DNA from 2 places in the Pantoea sp. Lu_F5_004 genome. Region 2 is predicted to be linked to the other one. Evidence: predicted binding sites of a transcription regulator. Region 2 holds the regulator's gene; the other holds the start of a gene.
What was found. Region 2 encodes LexA, which represses DNA repair genes until DNA is damaged. Its sites were predicted from a motif close to TNCTGTATGTACATACAGNA; they were not measured.

Region 1: dinG (ATP-dependent DNA helicase DinG) is a predicted target of LexA. The motif match lies at 6,554-6,573, and genes of this name have one in related genera.

What each region holds. Positions count from the first base shown of each region.
Region 1 covers NZ_CP194946.1:2,812,212-2,820,044, reverse strand. The annotation lists gene ACR8BN_RS13100 (MFS transporter) at 1-202, opposite strand, end outside; gene osmF (glycine betaine ABC transporter substrate-binding protein OsmF) at 509-1,420, shown strand; gene ACR8BN_RS13090 (ABC transporter permease) at 1,424-2,599, shown strand; gene ACR8BN_RS13085 (ABC transporter ATP-binding protein) at 2,592-3,539, shown strand; gene ACR8BN_RS13080 (ABC transporter permease) at 3,527-4,258, shown strand; gene ACR8BN_RS13075 (MerR family transcriptional regulator) at 4,434-5,168, opposite strand; gene ACR8BN_RS13070 (XRE family transcriptional regulator) at 5,318-5,881, shown strand; gene ACR8BN_RS13065 (N-acetyltransferase family protein) at 5,878-6,396, shown strand; gene dinG (ATP-dependent DNA helicase DinG) at 6,601-7,833, shown strand, end outside.
Region 2 covers NZ_CP194946.1:3,845,445-3,853,277, reverse strand. The annotation lists gene psiE (phosphate-starvation-inducible protein PsiE) at 1-281, shown strand, start outside; gene ubiC (chorismate lyase) at 368-880, shown strand; gene ubiA (4-hydroxybenzoate octaprenyltransferase) at 939-1,775, shown strand; gene plsB (glycerol-3-phosphate 1-O-acyltransferase PlsB) at 2,137-4,560, opposite strand; gene ACR8BN_RS17865 (diacylglycerol kinase) at 4,689-5,057, shown strand; gene lexA (transcriptional repressor LexA) at 5,163-5,777, shown strand; gene dinF (MATE family efflux transporter DinF) at 5,878-7,200, shown strand; gene ACR8BN_RS17850 (CsbD family protein) at 7,367-7,579, shown strand; gene zur (zinc uptake transcriptional repressor Zur) at 7,653-7,833, opposite strand, start outside.

The sequences.
Region 1 (7,833 bases), 1.0 Mb from region 2:
CAAAGGCCAACGCACCCAGGTCGTAGGCGTCAAGGAAGACGCCCCCCAGCGCAATCGCCACCACAATACGGGCATTATTACGGGCGCTGTCGCCACTGTTCACTAATCGGGAGACGTCAGCTGCGCTGCGGATCCACTGTGTTTCGCCACCGGGCGAACTCCCTGCTGTTGCCACGTGGGCGGAAGAGGTCAGGTCGGACATGATGTTGTGCGTCTTTTATTATAAAAACAGATTTCCGAGGATAGCCGTTTAGACGCCCAGACGTAAATTCATTTCGGTTATATGAGATGAATTTATAATCTCAAATCGTTATCAATTTGCGATAAAGTCAGCTACATCGCCGCTGCGCCAGGCTACGCTTTTAAGGCAGATAATTTCCGCTGCACGCCTTGCCAGCCTCCCGCAGAGCGGCAGGAGGGCAGCCTGAACGCGCAGGCGCACAACGCCTTGTGAATCATCACGCACGAACAAAACGTAAAAACAACACACTGCGATAAGGAAAAAGCCATGGTCAGAATTCGGGGTTGGATGGGCGTCAGCGCTTTGCTGCTCAGCATGGGGATAGCACAGGCGGCGGACCCGGTGCGGGTCGGCTCAAAAATTGATACCGAAGGATCGCTGCTGGGCAATGTGATCCTTCAGGTGCTGGAAAAGCACGGGGTAAAAACCGTCAATAAAATTCAGCTCGGCACCACGCAGGTGGTGCGCGGTGCTATCACGGCGGGCGAACTTGATATCTATCCGGAATATACCGGCAATGGTGCATTTTTCTTCAATGATGAGAAAGACAGCGCCTGGAAAAATGCCGCTGAAGGCTACGAAAAGGTTAAGAAGCTTGATGCGGAGAAAAACCATCTGGTCTGGCTGACGCCCGCTCCGGCCAATAACACCTGGACTATCGCTGTGCGAAAAGATCTGGCTGAAAAAAATCAGCTCAACTCTCTGGCGGATCTCAGCGCCTGGCTGAAAAAAGGCGGCACTTTCAAACTGGCGGCCTCAGCAGAATTTATTGAACGCAGCGATGCCTTACCCGCCTTTGAAAAAGCCTATGGCTTTGATCTCAAGCAGGACCAGCTGCTGTCGCTGGCTGGCGGCGATACCGCTGTCACCATCAGCGCAGCGGCACAGCAGACTTCCGGCGTAAACGCGGCGATGGCGTACGGCACCGACGGTCCGGTGGCGGCATTAGGTCTGCAGACGCTCAGCGATCCTAAAGGGGTTCAGCCGATTTATGCGCCGACGCCGGTGATCCGTGAATCGGTACTCAAAGCCTATCCACAGATTGCAGAGTGGCTGAAGCCGGTGTTCAGCGCGCTTGATGAGAAGACGCTGCAACAGCTCAACGCCAGAATCGCGGTCGACGGTCAGGATGCCAGCAGCGTAGCGACCGAATGGCTGCAGCAGAAAAAGCTGCTGTAACCGATGCAGATATCGCGGGAAGCGATACGCCGTCCGGTTGAGCAGCCGGTGGCACTGCTGCTGCTGACGCTGCTGAGTCTGGCGCTGGTGGCATTGCCGTTTCTGAACTTAGCCCCGAACCGTCTGGTAGCGGGTGAACCGCTGATGGGCTGGCAGATTAGCCGCTTCGGGCTGTTGCTGCTGCCGCTGGTGACGCTGTGGCTGCTGCTGTGGCGGCATCCGACCCGCATCACGCTGATGCTGGCGCTGCTGGCGGCAGAACTGATGCTGGCGGCGATTATCTGGCTCAGCGGGCATCAGGCCACCTTACTCAGCCAGCAGGGCAGCCGTCTGGCGCGCACCAGCTTTGCCAGCGGCCTGTGGTGCAGCGGCGCGCTACTCTTGCTGCTGATCACCGATCAGGTGCGGCAACTGACCCGTCATCGGCTGGCACAGCTGCTGCTCAATCTGCAGGTCTGGCTGTTGCCGCTTTTGCTGCTGTTCAGTGGCCAGCTCAGCGATCTCTCCCTGCTGAAAGAGTATGCCAACCGCCACGCGGTGTTTGATGCCGCGCTGAGCCGTCATCTCACCCTGCTGGCGGGAACGGTGCTGCCTGCGCTGATGATTGCGCTGCCGCTGGGCGTCACGCTATTCCGGCGACCTGGCTGGCAGGGTGGGGTGTTCGGCGTACTAAATGTGATTCAGACGGTGCCTTCGGTGGCATTGTTTGGTCTGCTGATTGCGCCGCTGGCCGGACTGGCTCAGCATTTTCCGTGGCTCGGCGACTGGGGCATCAGCGGCATTGGGATGGCTCCGGCGCTGATCGCTCTGGTGCTTTACGCCCTGTTGCCGCTGGTGCGCAGCGTGGTGGTGGGGCTGCAACAGGTGCCGCACGAGGTGCGGGAGAGTGCACGCGGCGTCGGCATGAGTGGCTGGCAGCAGTTTTTCGCGGTGGATGTGCCGCTGGCGCTGCCGGTCTGGCTGGCGGGCCTGCGGGTAGTGGTGGTACAGACGCTGGGCATGGCGGTGGTCGCGGCGCTGATTGGCGCGGGCGGCTTTGGCGCGATTATTTTCCAGGGACTGCTAAGCAGTGCGCTTGATTTGGTGTTGCTGGGGGTGATCCCGGTGATTGCACTGGCGGTGATCATCGATGCGCTGTTCCGCCTGCTGATCTCACTGCTGGAGAGAAAAGATGATTGAGTTTGACGGCGTTTCCCGCGCGTTTAACGGTAAAGCGGCGGTGAAAGATCTGTCGTTACAGGTGGCGAAAGGGGAGTTTTGCGTGCTGCTTGGCACCTCCGGTTCGGGCAAATCGACCACCCTGAAGATGATCAACCGGCTGGTGGAGTTTGACAGTGGTGAAATCCGCTTTGCCGGAGAGTCGATTCGCCAGCTCGATGCCCGCACGCTGCGACGGCGCATGGGCTACGCCATTCAGTCGATTGGCCTGTTCCCGCACTGGACGGTGCGGAAGAATATCGCCACGGTGCCAGTGCTGCTGGGCTGGCCCCGGGCACAGGTCAATGAACGTATCACGGCGCTGCTGGCGCTGCTGAATCTCGATGCGCAACTGCTGGACCGTTATCCGCATCAGCTCTCGGGTGGTCAGCAGCAGCGCATCGGCGTGGCGCGGGCGCTGGCGGCGGATCCGGAAGTGTTACTGATGGATGAACCGTTCGGCGCACTTGATCCGGTGACGCGCGGGGTGCTGCAACAGGAGATGTTGCGCATTCATCAACTGTCGGGCCGCACCATCGTGCTGGTGACGCACGACATCGACGAAGCGCTGACGCTGGCAGACCGCATTGTGCTGATGGATAACGGCGAGATTGTTCAGCAGGGCAGGCCAGTGGAGCTGCTGACCCAGCCGAAAAATGATTTTGTGCGCGACTTCTTTGGTCGCAGCGAAATGGGAGTACGGCTGCTGTCGCTGGAGCAGGTCGGTAATGCTGTGCGGCGCGGCGAGTGGCTGCCGGGCGAACCGATCGCTGCGGCACTGACGCTGCGGGACGCCCTGTCGCAGTTTATCGCCCGGCGTACCGATAAATTGCCGGTCATCGACGATCAGCAGCGGCCGCTGGGCGTGCTCCACTTTGGCGATCTGCTGCAACTGCGCGAGGATTTAACATGCGCAGGCTAAGGGATCCTCTGCTGTGGCTGGTGCTGTTCTACGGCGCGCTGCTGACCCTGATGCCTTACAGCGGGCCGCTGTTTCACCGCTGGTTTCCCGAACTGGCGCGGCCACTCTATCAGCAGGAGAGCTTCTGGCAACTGACGCTGGCGCATCTGTTTCTGGTGATCACCGCCAGCCTGCTGGCGATTGTGATTGGCATTGGCAGTGGTGTGCTGGTGACGCGGCGGGCGGGGCGGGCCTTCCGGCCGCTGATGGAAACCATTGTGGCGGCAGGGCAGACGATTCCGCCGGTGGCGGTGCTGGCGATTGCGGTGCCGGTGATGGGATTTGGTGCCTGGCCTGCGGTTGTGGCGCTGCTGCTCTACGGATTGCTGCCGATTTTACAGGGGACGCTGGCGGGTATTGATAGCGTACCGGCCAGCAGTCGGGAGATCGCCATCGGGGTCGGCATGAGTAGCTGGCAGCGGCTGTGGCAGATTGAGCTGGCGCTGGCTGCGCCGGTCATCATCGCCGGGATACGCACCTCGGTGATTATCAACATCGGCACCGCTGCCATCGCCTCGACGGTCGGCGCGAAAAGTCTGGGATCGCCGGTGATTATCGGCTTAAGCGGTTTTAATACAGCCTATGTCATTCAGGGGGCATTACTGGTGGCGCTGCTGGCGATAGTCAGCGATCGCCTGTTTGAACGCCTGCAGCGCTGGCTTAGCGTGAGTGAACGATGAGAGAGTATCCCACCAGCATCAGACCGCCGGTGCCACCTGCCGCCATAATAAAAAACAGCGTGGCGAAGAAAGCTTTTTTACAGTTCATGGGTAAAACCTGAGCTCGTTAACAGTGAGGCGGGGATAATAGCGCGCGCAAGGCAGCAGGCAAAGTGCCCGGCGTGCGTTTTTGTTATCAGGCGGGGTCGTGCAACCGCACGGCATAGCCCTGTTCCTGCCAGTGTGACAGCTGTTCCTGCTGGCGGCGGGTCAGTTTTTTACCGGTAAAGACAAACATATTCATGCCGGGAAAGAGTTCAGGACGCGGTAAATCCAGCGGTTCTGCCAGCACATCAATGCGCCAGCCATGCTGCGACAGACGCCAGCCTTCCAGCCAGATGCGGGTACGATCGTCAATACCCCAGCCAATAATCAGCGCATCTTTACCCGATTTTTTGCGGCTGCCGGTCAGGCAGAACGCGACATAATCGATCAGCAAACCATCCAGCAGACTGCACATGGTGCGGGCGGTGTTCTGGTCCAGACTCAGCTTCTGGCGCACCGGCATAAAAACATGGTCGATCAGCGCATCAATCGGATGTTCGCGACCAATCGCGGCAATTTTATTACGAAGTTTAGCGGGTCTGACGTGACGCAGGACGCTGATCAGCTCATCCTGGAGTGTGGTCCAGCCGTCATGGGCATCTACATCGCCACCTTCCAGCAGTGCCTTAACTTTACCGACCGGCACGCCGCTTTCAATCCAGCGCATAATCTCTTCGATGCGATGAACATCCTCTTCGTCAAACTGACGATGTCCGCCTTCGGTACGTTGCGGCTTCAGTAAGCCATAACGACGCTGCCAGGCGCGCAGGGTGACTGGGTTTATGCCACAGCGCTCGGCGACGTCACCGATACTGTATAAGGTCATAAATTCCTCTTTCGATTGGTCTGAGTGTAATTACCATAACGAAGCCGACTAAGTTGTACAATACATTTCTCGATGTACAACTTGACTGATACGCCGTTTCTCCGTTATATCTCATATAAGAGAATTATTCCCAAATATGAGAAATCACCATGTCAGAGCTGAATACGGAGCAACGACTGGCGGTGAGGCTGGCAGAGTTACGCCTGCAACGCGGCTGGTCGCTGGATGAACTTGCTGTCGCAACGGGCATCAGTCGTGCGTCATTATCGCGCATTGAGCGAAGCGAGACCAGCCCTACTGCTGCGCTGCTTAACCGTCTGTGTGTTGCCTACGGATTAACGATGTCGCGCCTGCTCAGTGAAGTGGAGGAGGAGTCCAGTCTGCTGATCAGAGATGACCAGCAGCCCGTGTGGCAGGATGAATCCAGCGGATTTATTCGCCGGAATGTTTCACCCCCTGCGCTTCATTTCCGATGCGAACTGGTTGAGGGCAAATTACGGCCTGGTGCACGTATAGATTACGATGCGCCACCCATTCAGGGTCTGGAGCAGCATATCTGGCTGCGCGAGGGCGGCCTCACCGTCACGATGGGGGCGCAGCAGTGGGCGCTGAAGCCCGGTGACTGCTTACGTTTTCATCTGGTCGGGAAATCGGCTTTTGAGGCACACCTGACTGACGGCGCGCGCTATTTACTGGTGGTGGCGAAACCATGATCGATTACACAATACTTCGCGCCGACGAAGCGCAACAGCAACTGGGCGAACTTACAGCGGTGCTGCAGGCCTGTGTGGCAGACGGCGCCAGCGTCGGCTTTATTAATGCCGCAGACGAAGAGGTGATGACGCGATTCTGGCAGCAGCGGATCGCCGGTCTGGCAGACGGCGACAGCGAACTATTCGTTGCGCGGCAGCACGGTCGCATCGTGGGCACTGTCATTCTCAGTGGCAGCGCGATGCCTAATGGCCGCCACCGGGCGGAGATCAGCAAACTGCTGGTGCATCCGCAGGCGCGCCGTCAGGGCATCGCGCGTGAGCTGATGCAGCGCGCTGAGCAGCAGGCCCGTGCGCAGGGCAAAACGCTGCTGGTGCTGGATACGCGCAGCGGCGATGTCGCCAGCGATCTCTATCGCTCGCTGGGCTGGCAGGTGGCGGGGTCGATCCCGTTTTATGCCGAATCCACCGCGGGCGTGCTGGATGCCACCACCTATATGTACCAGGTGCTGGCGTAGCCAGGCGCCGACGCCAGCCGCTAGCTCATGCGGCTGGCCTTTCTTTATGCCTGAGCGGCCCGGGTTGACGGGTTGCCCGCACGACCCTGAAACGGGCAACCGCTGAAATTTACGACGTCGCACGAAAAATTCGGCGCGAAAGCTGACGCCAACAGGATACTGTGTAAAAATACAGGCCATATTTTCGGTGTGGTAACGCAAATCATGGCCCTGACAGCCGCAGTAAAAAGCCAGATAGCGCAGTGGTATAAAGCGCTTCAGCAGCAGGTGCCTGACTTCATCCCACGTGCGCCGCAGCGCCAGATGATCGCCGAAGTGGCGAAGTGCCTGGCGGGCGACGATTCGCGCCATCTGGCGGTTGAAGCGCCAACCGGCGTGGGCAAAACCCTCTCTTATCTGATCCCGGGCATCGCGGCCAGCCGTGCCCAGGAGAAGCGGCTGGTGATCAGCACCGCCAACGTGGCGCTGCAGGATCAAATCTTCACCAAAGATCTGCCGCTGCTGAAAAAAATCATTCCCGATCTCACCTTTACTGCCGCCTTTGGTCGCGGGCGCTATGTCTGTCCGCGTAATCTGGCGGCGATGGCGGCCGATGACGATGAGCAGGGAGATCTGCTGCTTTATCTGGACGATGATGCCGTCAGCAGCACTAAAGAGGAGCAGACGCAGTGTGGCCGGTTGCAGAAATCGCTGGATCGCTATCAGTGGGACGGCCTGCGCGATCACAGCGAGGAGAACGTCAGCGACAGCCTGTGGCAGCGGCTCTCCACCGACAAAGCGAGCTGCCTTGGCGCACACTGTCGCTGGTATCGTGAATGCCCGTTCTTTGTGGCGCGGCGCGAAATTGAGCAGGTCGATGTAGTGGTGGCGAACCATGCGCTGGTCATGGCCGCAATGGAGAATGAGTCGGTGCTGCCACCGGCAAAAAACCTGATGCTGGTGCTGGATGAAGGGCATCATCTGCCGGAAGTGGCCCGCGATGCGCTGGAGATGAGCGCCGACATTACGCCGGGCTGGAGCAGCCTGCAGCTCGACCTCTTTATCAAGCTGGTAGAGAGCATTATGACGCAGATGCGGCCAAAATCACCGCCGCCGCTGGCTAACCCGGAGCGGCTGAAAGCGCATTGCGATGAACTGCGCGAACTGCTGACGATTACCGCTCAGGCGCTGAATCCGCTGCTGCCACCGCATAATCAGCCGGGTGAATTCCGCTTTGTGCTGGGCGCGCTGCCGCAGGAGCTGCTGGATCTCTGCGCCCGGCTCTTTAAGCTCAGCGATGCGCTGCGCGGCCTGAGTGAAGGTTTGATTAATGCGCTGAGCGAGCAGACAGGTAAAGTGGATGTGGTGCGACTGCATCGCAATCTGCTGCAGCTCAATCGCCAGTTTGGCTGGTTCGAATCGGTCAGCAAACTGTGGCGGCTGGCGGCGATGGAAAAA
Region 2 (7,833 bases):
TGCTGTTTAACACCAGCGAGCAGTCATCCTCCTATCTGTTGATTGAGGGAATTGTCATTTATTTCCTCTACTTCGAATTTATTGCGTTGATTGTTAAGTACTTTCAGTCGGGTTATCACTTTCCGCTGCGCTATTTTGTCTATATCGGTATCACGGCAATTATCCGCCTGATTATCGTCGACCATAAAAATCCCTTCGATACGCTCTGTTACTCTGCGGCGATTCTGATTCTGGTGGTCACCCTGTGGCTGGCAAACAGCAACCGCCTGAAACGCGAGTAATCCCCCTGCCGTCTGTCATGACGGCAGGTGTTCGCATCGCGTCTCTGCGCTAAACTAGCGTCCTGAAAATTATTGGGAGTGGTGCTATGTCGCAAGACGCGCTCAGCTTATTACGTGCACTCAACTGGCTTTCTCCGTCGCAGGCAACCCTTGCGCCGCCATTGCTCGACTGGCTGATGGAGGAGGATTCAATGACGCGCCGTTTTGAACAACATTGCCAGCGGGTCACGGTTCAGCCGCTGCGTGAAGGCTTTATCGACGCCAGCGAGTTGGGTGATGAAAAGGGCTTGTTGCCAGACGATAAACGCTTCTGGCTGCGCGAAGTGCTGCTGTTCGGCGACGATCAGCCCTGGCTGGCTGGCCGTACGCTGGTGCCGGAAAGCACCCTCAACGGGCCAGAAGCGATGCTGCAGCAACTGGGCACCCGGCCGCTGGGCCGCTATCTCTTCTCCTCTTCGACGCTGACCCGCGATTTTATTGAGCCGGGGCAGGTAGAGGGATTGTGGGGACGGCGCTCACGCCTGCGTCTCTCCGGCAAACCGCTGCTGCTGACTGAACTGTTTTTACCGGCATCGCCGCTCTATCGCGATCTGGTCTGAGGATCCTGTGGTGCAAAATAGCTTAAGTATAAATAAATGGCGGGCCTACACGCGCCTGATGCGTATCGATAAGCCTATCGGTACGCTGCTGCTGATGTGGCCAACGCTCTGGGCATTATGGCTGGCTGACATGGCGATCCCGCCGCTACCGGTGCTGGCGGTGTTTGTTGCCGGGGTCATCGTGATGCGTGCAGCCGGTTGTGTGATCAATGACTATGCCGATCGCAAAGTAGACGGTTATGTCGAACGCACGAAGCATCGGCCACTGGCCAGCGGCGCGGTGAGTGCAAAAGAGGCTAAGCTGCTGTTCGTGATCCTGGCTCTGGCGGCTTTTGCGCTGGTGCTGACCATGAACATGATGACGATTATGCTCTCCGTGGTGGGGCTGGCGCTGGCCTGGGTCTATCCCTTTATGAAGCGTTATACCCACCTGCCGCAGGTAGTGCTGGGTGCCGCCTTTGGCTGGGCAATTCCTATGGCATGGTCCGCAGTTAGTGAGTCCTTACCTCTGGTCTGCTGGCTGGTATTCATCGCCAACATCTGCTGGACGGTCGCTTATGACACCCAGTATGCGATGGTGGATCGGGATGATGACCTGAAGATTGGCGTGAAGTCGACCGCGATTCTCTTTGGCCGTTTCGACAAGCTGATCATTGGTCTGCTGCAACTGGCGACGCTGCTGCTGATGGCGCTGGTTGGCCTCATGCTGCATCTGAACAGCGCCTTCTACTGGACGCTCTTGCTGGCCGCCGCGCTGTTTATTTATCAACAGAAGCTGATCGCCGGACGCGAGCGGCAACCCTGTTTCCAGGCTTTTCTCAATAATAACTATGTCGGGATGGTGCTGTTCCTCGGTGTACTGATGAATACCCCGCCGTTCAGCCAGCTGTTCTGATAGAGAGTTTACAGACATAAAAAGGCGATCCGGGAGGTCGCCAAACCTGATGAGGATGAATCTGGCAGCAATGAATGAGCTCAACGCGCAGGGAACATGGGCAGAAGAGGAAAGCGTCCCGCGCCAGGGACAAAAACGCCGGGAGCGTTTTTGAACAACGCAGAGCGTTGGTCCGGCAACGGGCGCACCTCAGGGATGAGGTGCGTAATCGCGCGGGCCGAGCAGTCAGGGATGACGCTTTTACGTCTTTCCGATCTGACGATGTTCCCTGAGCAGGCACCGTCTTACAGCGAATCGGACCAGACCTGGCCTATAAAAAAGGCGACCTCATGAGGTCGCCTTTTTACTATGCGCGCTGCGGTCAGTCGTGCGCCACAGCGGTTTCAATCGTCATACGGACATCGCTGGTGACCAGGTCTGCCAGCATATGCCAGGTCGCCAGAGTCTGCGCAACATCGGCATCACCGCTGTCGCTGATATACCCTTCATCGCGCAGGGTCAGGACCAGTGAGGTAAAGACCGCTTTGTCGAAGAATTCCGGAGCATTGATACCGTGCAGCACCGACAGACGCTGTGCCAGCGTCCGGCTCTCTTTCTCCAGCGTGCCGCGGTTAATCGTCGGCTTGGCGCTGAGAATGGAGAACGTAATGGCATAGCGCTGCAGTGTTTCACGCACACCGGCGGCCAGCAGTTGCAGCGTGCGATAGCGCGCTGAGGAAAAGCGCAATTCGCCGGCTTCGAGCGTAATCAGGCCCTGACGCGCCAGCTCCTGACTCAGTTCGGTCAGCAGTTGCGGCAGCTCATCGGTCTGCCAGCGCAGGAACAGCTCACTCTTCAGCATCGGGTAGATCAGGCTCACCTGACGCAGCAGTTCTGCTTCGCTCAGCGTCTGATGCTGCTGAACTATGGCGGCAATCAGCGACGGCATCACCAGCATGTGATGAATATTATTGCGATAGTAGGTCATCAGCACCGCCTGCTCACGTGGCAGAATGATGATGTCGCCAATGCTGTCCTTTTCACTCTCAAACTTATTCATACCCATGGCGTGATCCAGCAGCGCTTCCGCTGAAAGATCGGGTACGGTCGCATTTGGCGAGTAAGGCACGTTGCGCAGCAACTGGGTATAGCACTCCAGTTGTTCAATCAGCTGTTCACGGGTTAGTGAGCGCTGACGTGACGCCAGCAGGGCGGTGACACAGAGGTTCATGGCGTTAGCCGCGCCCGCTTCATTGATACGCACCATCAGGCTGGCAGCAATATCGTTGACGGTCGGAGTTAACCAGCTGGGACGCTGCGGCTCAATCGGATCGATGGCATCGCGCCATTCCGGTACCCGCTTGTTGAGATAGTTGACCAGCGGCAGGGGTTCGCCAAAGTTCACGTAACCCTGACCGAGATTGCGCAGCTTGCGTAAGCCGCGCACCATCTGCATGAAGCCCTCTTTCTCTTTCGCCGCGCCGCGCAGTTCTTTAGCGTAAGTGCCCACTTCCATTACGTGCTCATAGCCGATATAGATCGGCACCAGCGTGATAGGGCGATTTCCGCCGCGCAGCATCGCCTGCAGCGTCATGGCTAAGGTGCCGGTTTTAGGGTCCAGCAGGCGACCGGTTCGTGAACGGCCTCCTTCGACAAAGTACTCAACCGAATAGCCGCGGGTGAACAGCTCGCCGAGATATTCGCGGAATACCGTGGCGTAGAGCTTGTTGCCTTTAAAGGTACGACGAATGAAGAAGGCGCCCAGACGACGGAAAATCGGGCCGGCTGGCCAGAAGTTGAGATTGATCCCGGCTGCGATGTGCGGCGGCACCAGGCCCTGATGATAGAGCACATAGGAGAGCAGCAGATAATCCATGTGGCTGCGATGACACGGCACATAGACAATCTCGTGGCCATCCTGCGCCAGCTGGCGGACTTTTTCGCCGCCATTGACGTTGATGCCCTGATAGAGCCGACTCCAGAGCCAGCCCATCACGCGGTCAGTTACGCGGATGGCTTCATAGGAGAAGTTTGCCGCAATTTCCTCCATCATCTCGACAGCGTTCTGCTGCGCTTTCTCATGGGAGATTTTTTTACTGCGTGCTTCATCCTCTACTGCTTTTTCAATCGCTTTGGATTGCAGCAGACGATTAAACAGATCCTGACGCGCCGGCAAGCGCGGGCCAATCGCCGCCAGCCGCTGGCGGGCAAAATGAATGCGCGCCACGCGAGCCAGCTTCTGGGCGATCGACTGATCCGTACCGTGTTCAGTTGCCATGCGGCGCAGCGACACCGTCGGTGAGAAGCGGACAAAACTGTCGCGCCCGTGCCAGATCACCGCAAAGAACTTCTGCACCCCGTTCAGCACCCGCAGGTGTGGCGTTGCTTCGCCCTGGACTTCACGTCCTGGTGCGCGGCCAAACATCACCGTGACCGGCAGCATCTGAATATCCAGCTTAGGGTTATTGCGATGCAGGTCCAGGTAATCGTGAAAGATTTTCACAGATTCAACGCTGGGCACAAAATAGGGGAAGACGCGTGGGCCATTGTGGATAAACACGTGACGCGGCAGCAGAGAACCATCAATCTCCAGCGGAGTGAGCGGGTCGGGCAGATGATGCCGCAGACACTGTGCGCGTAAAGTCAGTAAGTCGGCCTTCGAATCGTAAGGCAAAACATACATAATAGGTCGGGTCGGATCCAGACCATGTTCAGACACGGGATCGGCCGGAATGGCCTTACTTTTTACCAAAAACGACAGTGGTAAATTAAGCAGTTTGTAATAGAGTTTACGCCAACCTGACATAGACAACATGAAGCCTCTTGTTAGCAAAGCGCCGCAAGCATACCAGAAAGCGCAGCGAAGATCTGTGGTGGTGCCAATTGCACGCAGCCCAGACATTGACGTCAATCCGATGAAAGGGTTCCCACATCATGGCAAATAATGCCACCGGACTTATCAGAATAGTAAAAGCTGCAGGTTACTCATGGCAGGGACTGCGTGCCGCCTGGCAACATGAAGCTGCGTTTCGGCAGGAAGCGCTGGCTGCGCTGGCCGCTATTGTTATCGCGTGCTGGCTGGATGTCGATGTGGTCGCCCGCATCCTCATGATTGGGACGGTGGTGCTGGTGGTCATTGTTGAAATCCTCAATAGCGCCATTGAAGCGGTGGTCGACCGTATTGGTCAGGAGCATCATCCGCTGGCGGGCCGGGCAAAAGACATGGGTTCGGCGGCGGTGTTGATCAGCATCTTACTGGCACTCTTCGTCTGGATCGCGCTGCTCTGGACACATTTGCGATAAGCCTTCCATAACGCGTCTGAGGGCGCGTTTTCCCTGACAATCGGTTTCCATTTCACCAATACCTGTATATACTCACAGCGACTGTATAAACAACCAGGGGGCGGGATGAAAGCATTAACCAGCAGGCAGCAGCAGGTCTATGACCTGATTCGCGACCATATTTCTTCAACGGGCATGCCGCCTACGCGTGCCGAGATCGCCGCGCAGCTGGGCTTCCGTTCGCCGAATGCGGCAGAAGAGCATCTGAAAGCGCTGGCGCGCAAAGGCGTCATCGAGATCGTTTCCGGTGCATCGCGCGGCATTCGACTGTTAATGGAAGTAGAAGCCTCAGAAGGGCTACCGCTGATTGGGCGGGTTGCTGCCGGTGAGCCGATCATGGCGCAGGAACATATCGAAACCCACTATAAGGTCGATCCGGGCCTGTTTAAGCCGTCTGCTGACTTCCTGCTGCGCGTCAGCGGAATGTCGATGAAAGATATCGGGATTATGGATGGCGACCTGCTCGCGGTGCATAAAACCCAGGATGTGCGTAACGGCCAGGTTGTGGTTGCCCGCATTGATGATGAAGTCACCGTTAAGCGCTGGAAAAAGCAGGGTGCTATCGTGCATCTGCTGCCTGAAAACAGCGATTTTGACCCGATTGTTGTCGATACCCGTGCGCAGTCACTGACCATTGAAGGTCTGGCAGTTGGCGTGGTGCGCAACGGCGAGTGGCTCTGATTCTTCTGCCAGCGTGCATTCGTCTTCTCTGATGCTATTCTGTCTGCCCTAATTTTGTCGCTGCCTCTTTTGCGCAGCGACACTGAGCACGGAACGGCGAATGCGCTTTATTACGGCAACCGATAAAAATCTCTGGCGGCTTGCGCTGCCGATGATCCTTTCAAACATCACCGTTCCCTTACTGGGAGTGGTCGATACTGCAGTAATTGGTCATCTCGACAGCCCTGTCTATCTTGGCGGGGTTGCGGTCGGGACGACAGTGACCAGCTTCCTTTTTATGCTGCTGCTTTTCCTTCGAATGAGTACTACTGGCCTTACGGCACAGGCGTTTGGCGCGGGCGATAAAACCGCTCTGGCGCGCGCGCTGACGCAACCGCTGATTATCGCGCTGCTGGCGGGCGTACTGTTCATCGCTTTGCGTTATCCGATTATTCAGCTGTCGACCCATCTGGTTGGCGGCAATCCCGATGTACTCGAACAGGCGGCACTGTTTATTCAGATTCGCTGGCTCAGTGCGCCTGCCACGCTGGCAAACCTGGTCATTCTGGGCTGGCTGCTGGGCGTGCAGTATGCACGCGCGCCGGTGATCCTGCTGGTCGTGGGGAACCTGGTTAACATCGTGCTCGATCTCTGGCTGGTGATGGGGCTGCACTGGGGTGTCGCGGGGGCGGCCACCGCCACGGCGCTGGCAGAGTACATCACGCTGGGTGTCGGCAGCATCATGGTCTGGCGGGTGCTAAAACTGCGCGGAATTACGCTTAGCCTGCTGAAGCAGAGCTGGCGCGGTGACAGCGGCCGGCTGCTGCGACTGAACCGGGATATCATGCTGCGCTCTCTGATGCTGCAACTCTGTTTCGCCTCGCTGACCGTGCTGGGCGCGCGACTCGGCCCTGATGTGGTGGCGGTTAACGCGGTATTACTGATGTTTATTACTTTTACTGCCTACGCGCTGGATGGCTTTGCCTATGCGGTTGAAGCTTTTGCGGGTGAGGCGCATGGTGCAAAAGATGGCAGCAAACTCCTGCGCGTCTGGCACTCTGCCTGTCGGCAGGCGGTGGTGGTGGCGCTGTTCTTCTCGCTGATCTATGCCATTTTTGGCCCGCAGATCGTTACCCTGCTGACCTCTCTTCAGTCACTTCAGCAGACAGCGGACCGCTATCTGATCTGGCAGATGATAATGCCGTTGATCGGCGTCTGGTGTTATCTGCTGGATGGCATGTTCATCGGGGCGACGCGCGGGCGCGAGATGCGTAACAGCATGGTAGTAGCCGCAGCCGGCTATTTTCTGACACTGCTTAGCGTACCGGTGCTGGGTAACCATGGTCTTTGGCTGGCAGTCACGGTTTTCCTGGCGCTGCGCGGCCTGTCGCTGTGGCTCATCTGGCGTAAACACTGGCGTCAGAACAGCTGGTTTGATGCCTGAGTCAGCCGTTGCTGCACGCAAGCCGATACGGATTATTCTGTATTATTCCACGGTTAAGAAATTGGCTACTACAATTAACTTTATGCAGCGCAGTTAACCAGCGCTTTGTATCGTTATTTTGTTAAGCAGCAAGATAATCATTAAACCCGAGGATTGGAGGTCTGCCATGAATAAAGACGAAGCAAGCGGCAACTGGAAGCAGTTCAAAGGCAAAATGAAAGAGAAATGGGGCAAGCTGACCGACGATGATATGCAGGTTATCGAAGGTAAACGCGATCAGCTGGTCGGCAAAATCCAGGAGCGTTACGGCTCTACGAAAGATGAAGCCGAGCGCGAAGTAACCGACTGGGAAGGTCAGAACAAAGATCACCGCTGGTAATCAGACAATAGCTTGATAATCAGCTGAATGCGTTCCGGTGGGCCCTCACCGGAACCGCACAAGGATGTGCCGATTATCCGCGTTTCCCCCGCTTTTTACCCTCATCCTGATGGTCATGCTCGCAGCTTTCATGGTGCGTACAGGCTTCAACCGCAGCACAACTTTCACATAAACCATGCGCTTCAATCACGCTGTGGCGTAATGCAAACTGCGCTTCACCTGCCAGGCTAGCAATAATCTTCTCTACGCCCTGC